2 linked regions of the Teredinibacter purpureus genome follow. The protein of the gene in region 1 interacts with the protein of each later gene in a pairwise test. Links are inferred from orthologs where the notes say so. Each region holds a gene or a part of one and is shown in the gene's direction. Other genes may lie near its edges.

Region 1 (3,378 bases):
GTAAAATAAACCCGAAGCCTTTAGCGTTGTTAAACCATTTGACGGTTCCGGTAGGCATAGCTCGGTCCCTTTAGTATTGTTGCTTTGCACCCATATAGTGTCTTCTGGGTATTTATTGTTATTACAGCAACCGTCTCCTTGACGGATTGGATACTTTGTAACCAACAACGACTTCATTGTCAAGTTTTTGCTCAATCTCCGCTGTTTGCGTACATTTGGTTCAGTTAGAATCTTCTTCTATAACGTTTTGTGTCGTTGGTGTAATACATGGGTAATCTTGAATTTCTTCGTCTAACCTTAAATAAAGATGACGACTCCGATTCGGTCATAGATGATGGCGGTTTAGCTGTCGAGGCTGAGAAGCCGAAGCTTAAAAAACCACCACTGTATAAGGTCGTTTTAATGAACGATGATTATACGCCGATGGAATTTGTTGTTGAGGTGTTGGAAAGTTTTTTTGGTATGAACCGGGAGCAGGCGACTCACGTAATGTTAACTGTACATACCCAAGGTAAAGGTTTATGTGGCGTCTATTCACGTGATGTTGCAGAAACCAAAGCCGCACAAGTCAATCAATATGCACGGCAAAATGAACATCCGCTGCTTTGTGAGATCGAAGCGTGTGATGATGGTGATTCTGAATGAGATTGGAATTTAAGTAGTTTCCGCATGTTGCCATAGGGCGTGGTATCGTGGTGCAGTGGAACCCAATTCAGGTGTGATAAACAATGCTGAGTAAAGAGCTAGAATCTACATTAAATACAGCGTTTAAAGGTGCTAGATCGAAACGTCATGAGTTTATGACCGTCGAACACCTTTTGCTGGCCTTGCTGGACAATGAGTCTGCCGCTAGCGTCTTACGAGCCTGCGGTGCTGATTTGAGCGTTTTGCGGCGGGACCTCTTAGAGTTCGTTGATTCTACAACGCCTCTTATTCCAGAAGAAGATGAAGAGCGGGAAACGCAGCCAACGCTTGGTTTTCAGCGGGTGTTACAGCGCGCGGTCTTTCATGTTCAGTCATCAGGTAAGAACGAAGTCACTGGTGCAAATGTATTAGTTGCCATTTTTAGTGAGCAGGAAAGCCAAGCTGTTTATTATTTGAAGCAGCAAAGCGTTGCACGCATAGACGTCGTTAATTTTATTACACATGGTATTTCGAAAGTTTCAGGTTCTAGTGGTGCTCATGGTGATACAAACCAAGAGCCGCCAGAAGAAGAGGTTGCCGCCGCAGGTGAGGGCGGCCAGCAGAACCCACTGGAAGCCTATTCCACTAATCTGAATGAACAGGCTATGCAGGGGCGTATAGACCCTCTAGTGGGGCGAGATTCAGAAGTGGAGCGCGTGGTACAAATTCTTGCTAGGCGTCGTAAAAACAATCCTCTATTGGTGGGGGAGAGTGGCGTCGGTAAAACGGCTATTGCTGAAGGTTTGGCGAAAAAAATTATTGATGATGAGGTACCGGAGGTCTTGGCAGGTAGTACGGTTTATTCTCTCGATTTAGGCTCCTTATTAGCCGGGACTAAATATCGCGGAGATTTCGAAAAGCGTTTTAAAGGCCTACTCGCAGAGCTGAAGAAGCGAGAGCATGCAATATTGTTTATCGATGAAATCCATACCATCATTGGTGCCGGTGCAGCGTCTGGCGGCGTTATGGATGCATCAAACCTTCTGAAACCCTTGTTAACGAGCGGTGATTTACGTTGCATTGGTTCCACAACGTATCAAGAATACCGAGGCATCTTCGATAAGGATCGCGCTCTTTCGCGACGATTCCAGAAGATTGATGTGAACGAGCCATCGGTAGAAGACACGTATAAAATTCTTCGAGGTTTAAAATCTCGTTTTGAAAAGCACCATAATCTTAAGTACACCGATACCGCGCTAAAATCGGCTTCTGAGCTGGCAAGCAAGTATATTGGTGATCGTTTTATGCCCGATAAGGCCATTGATGTTATTGATGAGGCAGGAGCCTACCAACAGCTGCTGCCCGAATCAAAGCGTAAAAAAGTGATTGGTGTGCGGGATATTGAAAATATTATTGCAAAAATTGCCCGCGTACCGGCAAAAACGGTATCGTCAAATGATAAAGAGTTGCTAGCAAAATTAGAAGATAACTTGCGAATGACGGTATTCGGTCAAGACGAGGCTATAGGCTCAATAGGTTCTGCGATTAAATTGTCGCGTGCGGGTTTAACTAACCATGAAAAACCGATTGGTTCTTTCTTGTTTGCTGGCCCAACTGGCGTTGGTAAAACAGAGCTTTGTAAGCAGCTTGCGACGGCAATGGGCGTTGAGCTCGTGCGGTTCGATATGTCCGAGTATATGGAGCGGCATACGGTTTCACGCTTGATAGGCGCCCCTCCAGGCTACGTAGGTTATGACCAGGGTGGTCTACTCACTGAAGCGGTAACAAAGCAGCCTCACAGCGTGGTGTTGTTGGATGAGATAGAGAAAGCGCACCCCGATGTTTTTAACTTGTTGCTTCAGGTAATGGATCATGGCGCTTTAACGGATAATAACGGTCGCACTGCCGATTTTCGAAATGTTGTCCTTATTATGACCACTAATGCCGGGGCTGAGACAATGGAGCGCTCCTCCATAGGTTTCACTAAGCAAGATCACACAACCGATGGAATGGAGGCTATCAAGAAAACGTTCACGCCAGAGTTCCGTAACCGTTTAGACGGCATTGTACAGTTTGGTGGCCTGTCGTTGGATGTTATTAAAACCGTTGTTGATAAGTTCCTGATGGAGCTACAAGGCCAGCTCGACGACAAGAAAATCACGCTGGAAATTAGCACCGAAGCGCGAGAGTGGTTGGCAGTGAATGGTTACGATGAAAAAATGGGTGCTCGGCCAATGTCGCGTATTATTCAAGAAAAGGTTAAAAAGCCTTTGGCAGAGCTGGTGTTGTTTGGTGTGCTAGCGGAGAAGGGCGGTGTTGTCACCATCGATGTGAAAGATGATGTGCTAAGGGTTATCCCTGTGGTCGAAAAACCCAAGGAAGATTCTCCAGAGGCCTGCGTTTAGTCGGCAATCACTTTCTGTTGGAATCAACACACAATAAAAAAGGCCTGCATATAAAGCAGGCCTTTTTTATTGACAGCAAATAAAGACTAACGGGCGCGGTAAGTGATTCGGCCTTTACTTAAGTCGTAAGGTGTCATTTCCACCTTAACTTTATCGCCAGTCAGAATTCTGATGTAATTTTTACGCATCTTTCCAGAAATGTGAGCCGTTACAACGTGCCCATTTTCCAGTTTCACGCGGAAGGTGGTATTCGGCAGAGTATCGATAACTTCGCCTTCCAGTTCAAAATGGTCTTCTTTTGCCATTCGGCACAAACCTCAGTCATTTCAGGTTGATTTAGAGAGGCGGC
Region 2 (3,830 bases), 510 kb from region 1 along the record:
ACAGAATAGTATTACGCTCTATACCCGTCATTCGTTGCAAGCGTACAAGCGGCGTATGCCCTACGCATGACTCTATAGTTGGAAACTCCATACTAAATTCACTGCTCCACAATCATCTCAATGTTTAAGGACGCTGACACCCGACCTAGTGTAGGCACTCCCCTCGCTGCAACGCAGCAATTTAGTCGGTAGCCCCCACCACATTCGGAGCGCAATTCTAACAGTTATGCTTCCTAAATTTCTTCTTTTTGCCTATGCTAGGCTACTTTCAGCCCCTACCAAGCAGAAACGGTATCCGACTCGCCTATAACCTGTTTTAACAAACGGTATACCTACAGGCCACTGTGCGGTTATCCGCGCCGAACTACACAGGCAATACGGTTTAATACTAAAACAATAGTTAACACGAATAGAGATACAATCTCGGCAGCGCAGCTCCCAACAAAGGCCCATTATGTTTGAAAATAGATCTCTTAAACGCAAGCTTTGGCAGCTCATTATTGGGCCTTGCGCGCTAGCGCTTCTAATCCTTTCAAGCTGTTATTTATATTTGCAGCAACAATTTATGGACGCGCAAAATATCGCACGCGATCAATTTGTTTTCGCCTTGTTTGCCGACTTCACTGGCAGCCGAGCGGTCAGCCCTGTTGCAATCGACCAGCTTTCACTGGCTCTTCTTAACACAGAAAAATTTCGCACGCTGGCAATTGTCGACAATGAATTCAATCCCATCTGGCTACGCGGACTACCGCTAAAAACACCGTCCGCAGAGGAAAGCCAAAACATCATTCGCGCAGGAAAAAGCAAACGCAGCTACTGCATCAATAATTTGTGTTACGCCTATTTACACACAAATATAAAGTTAGAGGTTTCAAGCAACACACACCAAACGGAATCGGAATACATTATTGTCGTCTCTGACAATTTAAATCACTACATTACCCGCTACCAGAGCATTATTGCCCTTCTTGTTACGATTGCCATTTGCCTATTGATAGCGGCTATTTACCTGAGGAAATATCAACGCATTATTCTCGACCCCCTAGAGAATATTCATACCGGTATACAAAACTATATTAGCGGTAGAGGCGATGCTGAAATATCGGCTAAATCCGGTAAAATTTACGGCCGACTCGTTAACGATATCAATCAGCTCGCGCGCCTACAGCGAATTACACAAGATAACCTGCAACAGAATATTGAGCAATCCACAGCGGAACTACGCGAAACGCTTGAGACCGTCGAAATACAAAATATTGAATTGGATATCGCCCGCAAGAGCGCGCTGGAATCCAGTCGAGTTAAATCTGAATTCTTAGCCAATACTAGCCATGAAATTAGAACGCCATTAAATGGCATTCTTGGTTTTTCTGAACTGCTCAAAAAAACTGAACTCAATACTCAGCAAACCGAATATCTAGAAACTATAGATGAGTCGGCGAAAGGGTTATTAACAATCATCAACGATATTCTTGATTTTTCACGACTGGAAATCGGGAAGCTTACGCTCGAATATAAACCCGTTCGCTTGCGCCAAGTTGTGGAGGAGTCCCTTCGGTTGCAGGCCCCTGCTGCCCACGAGAAAAAATTACGTCTACTTACCGTTATCGATCATGATATTCCGGAACATTTACTGGGTGACCCGTTACGGCTTAAACAAGTACTATCCAACCTTCTATCGAATGCTATTAAATTTACCAATACTGGACACGTATTAGTCAGCGTCAGCAAAGAAGATAGAGCAGATAACCAAATTACACTGCATTTCCGTATTACCGATAGCGGTATTGGCTTAAACCAAGCACAACAAGAAGAGTTATTTGACGCATTTACCCAATTGGATTCCAGCGAAAGCAGAGCACACGGCGGCACCGGGTTGGGGCTGGCCATTGCTAAAGGCCTAGTTGATCGAATGAATGGCCAAATTGGTGTAGAAAGCGAACCCGGTCAAGGAGCGACCTTCTGGTTTACCTCTACACTGGGCCGCAACCCTAACGCTGCCAATACCGTGGGTTACTTAAAAGGTACGCTGCGTAACATTCGGTCAATGGTGTACGATTGCTCCTCTATGAGCCGAACTGAAATCACTCATTATCTTCGCGGTTGGGGAGCTGAAATCCATGAAATTGCGCACTTCAACGACATCGAATCCAGCACAGAAGAAGCCTGCCGAAACGGACAAGTTAACCTTGCCATTATTGATGCGCAAGTTGATGACAAAACGTTTGATAAGATAAAACTTCGTAAAATTGTCGATACGCTCAACCAAGATTATTCCATTCCCGCGGTGATTTTGGCCTCTCCAGCAATACAACGATTAATCGAGCCTGCTTTAGCGGGTACGCATACCGCTATCATCCAGCGTCCCGTACTCTGCAATCGCCTACACCAAACGGTCTGTGAGCAGCTGGGAATTATCATTGCCGATGCCGAGACAGACACGCCAAAAACCGCGAAAAGTGCTACACGAGAAATTAAGGAGATCCACATATTAGCGGTAGACGACAACCCAGCCAATCTTCGATTAGTCACTGAACTACTGAAAGATATTCATGTGAATGTTGTTGCCATTGATAACGGCGCCGATGCCTTAAAGCTATGCGAAACGCGAGCGTTTGACCTTATTCTGATGGATATCCAAATGCCCGGCATGGACGGGCTAGAAGCAACCCGCGAGCTACGCAAACGTGAAAACCCTGACCATCGCACTCCTGTAGTGGCATTGACCGCTCACGCGGTTAATGAGCAAAAATCAAAATTACTATTGGCGGGCATGGACGATTATTTAACGAAGCCCGTGAGTGAAAACGAACTACAACATATTATCGATCGCTGGGTCGCACGCAATCCGTACAAGCGCAACACCAATGAGCACAACCTTGCCGCAAACACCACTATCGTCGAGACTAAAACCTCAACCGCCAATGTAGCGGATACAACGAGTATCGATACCGCCGACGAAGCAGCAGCCAGTATCGAAAAAGTCACAGAGAAACTCGTCGATATCCAACAATCATTATCTTTGGCGAAAAATAAACCCGATCTCGCCAAAGATATGCTCGTCATGTTGCTTGAATCTTTACCCATGGCTAAAAAGGAAATGTCGACCTACCTAAACGAAGGGAATCACAAGGAACTTCAAGAAGTTGTCCACAAGCTTCATGGGGGTTGCTGCTATTGCGGTGTCCCCAAACTACAAAAATTAAGCTCCGAGTTAGATTCAAGACTCCAACACGCACTCCAACACAACGAGCTTCCCCCACTTCTCGAAGAGAGCATCGCACAACTTCTATCCGTTATTGACCAAATGTTAGAGTGGCACGAAGCCATTGATGTAAGTGCGCTTTTTGACGAAGATGAATCGACGACTTAATGTGCCCTCAATTGCACGGTCGGGCAAGCCTTGGCGAACTATTTAAATAGCTCGCGACTCACCAACGGTTTGCCCCCCAACGCTTCGTTCAATGCCACTCTGCAAACTTGCTTAGCCGCTAAACGAGCGCCCTCGGCAGCCCATCGCCCTTCTGCGATAGCCTGAAGCTGGCTACCGCGTAGGGAAAGCTGTCTCGAATGAGGTACAACGGGTGTAAACCCCTGTGTGGGGCTGAAGGTATAATAAAATTCACTGCTTGCCTCAATAGAGTTACCTTGCGCATCTTGCAGGAAATCAATACCAACACCCAAATCATCCAATAGCAAAAATTCAAATTCACGCAACACGACATCAACCACCTCTTTCTCCACAACACTTAACTGCTGCAAACAACGATGGTACGCTTCAAACAACCGAGGATGGGGGTCCTCTGCAGCGAACAACCGCTGAATCAATT

The links.
Region 2: the proteins of clpA (region 1) and H5647_RS18255 interact in binary tests that used the Escherichia coli proteins (3 or more experiments, as listed by UniProt). The link is inferred for Teredinibacter purpureus from one-to-one orthologs.

Annotation. Positions count from the first base shown.
Region 1 is NZ_CP060092.1:3,580,760-3,584,137, reverse strand. Bases 329-3,378 are described here. They hold clpA (ATP-dependent Clp protease ATP-binding subunit ClpA), read left to right. Parts: upstream 329-728; coding sequence 729-3,029; downstream 3,030-3,378. Other genes in these bases: infA (translation initiation factor IF-1), read right to left, coding at 3,116-3,334; clpS (ATP-dependent Clp protease adapter ClpS), read left to right, coding at 329-645. In the rest of the region: cold shock domain-containing protein CspD, read right to left, coding at 1-58; more of clpS, read left to right, coding at 268-328. UniProt on the Escherichia coli protein: ATP-dependent specificity component of the ClpAP protease. It directs the protease to specific substrates. It has unfoldase activity. The primary function of the ClpA-ClpP complex appears to be the degradation of unfolded or abnormal proteins.
Region 2 is NZ_CP060092.1:4,090,719-4,094,548, forward strand. Bases 72-3,573 are described here. They hold H5647_RS18255 (response regulator), read left to right. Parts: upstream 72-454; coding sequence 455-3,373; downstream 3,374-3,573. Other genes in these bases: cysM (cysteine synthase CysM), read right to left, coding at 72-91; recO (DNA repair protein RecO), read right to left, coding at 3,412-3,573. Also shown: more of cysM, read right to left, coding at 1-71; more of recO, read right to left, coding at 3,574-3,830. UniProt on the Escherichia coli protein: Member of the two-component regulatory system UvrY/BarA involved in the regulation of carbon metabolism via the CsrA/CsrB regulatory system. Phosphorylates UvrY, probably via a four-step phosphorelay.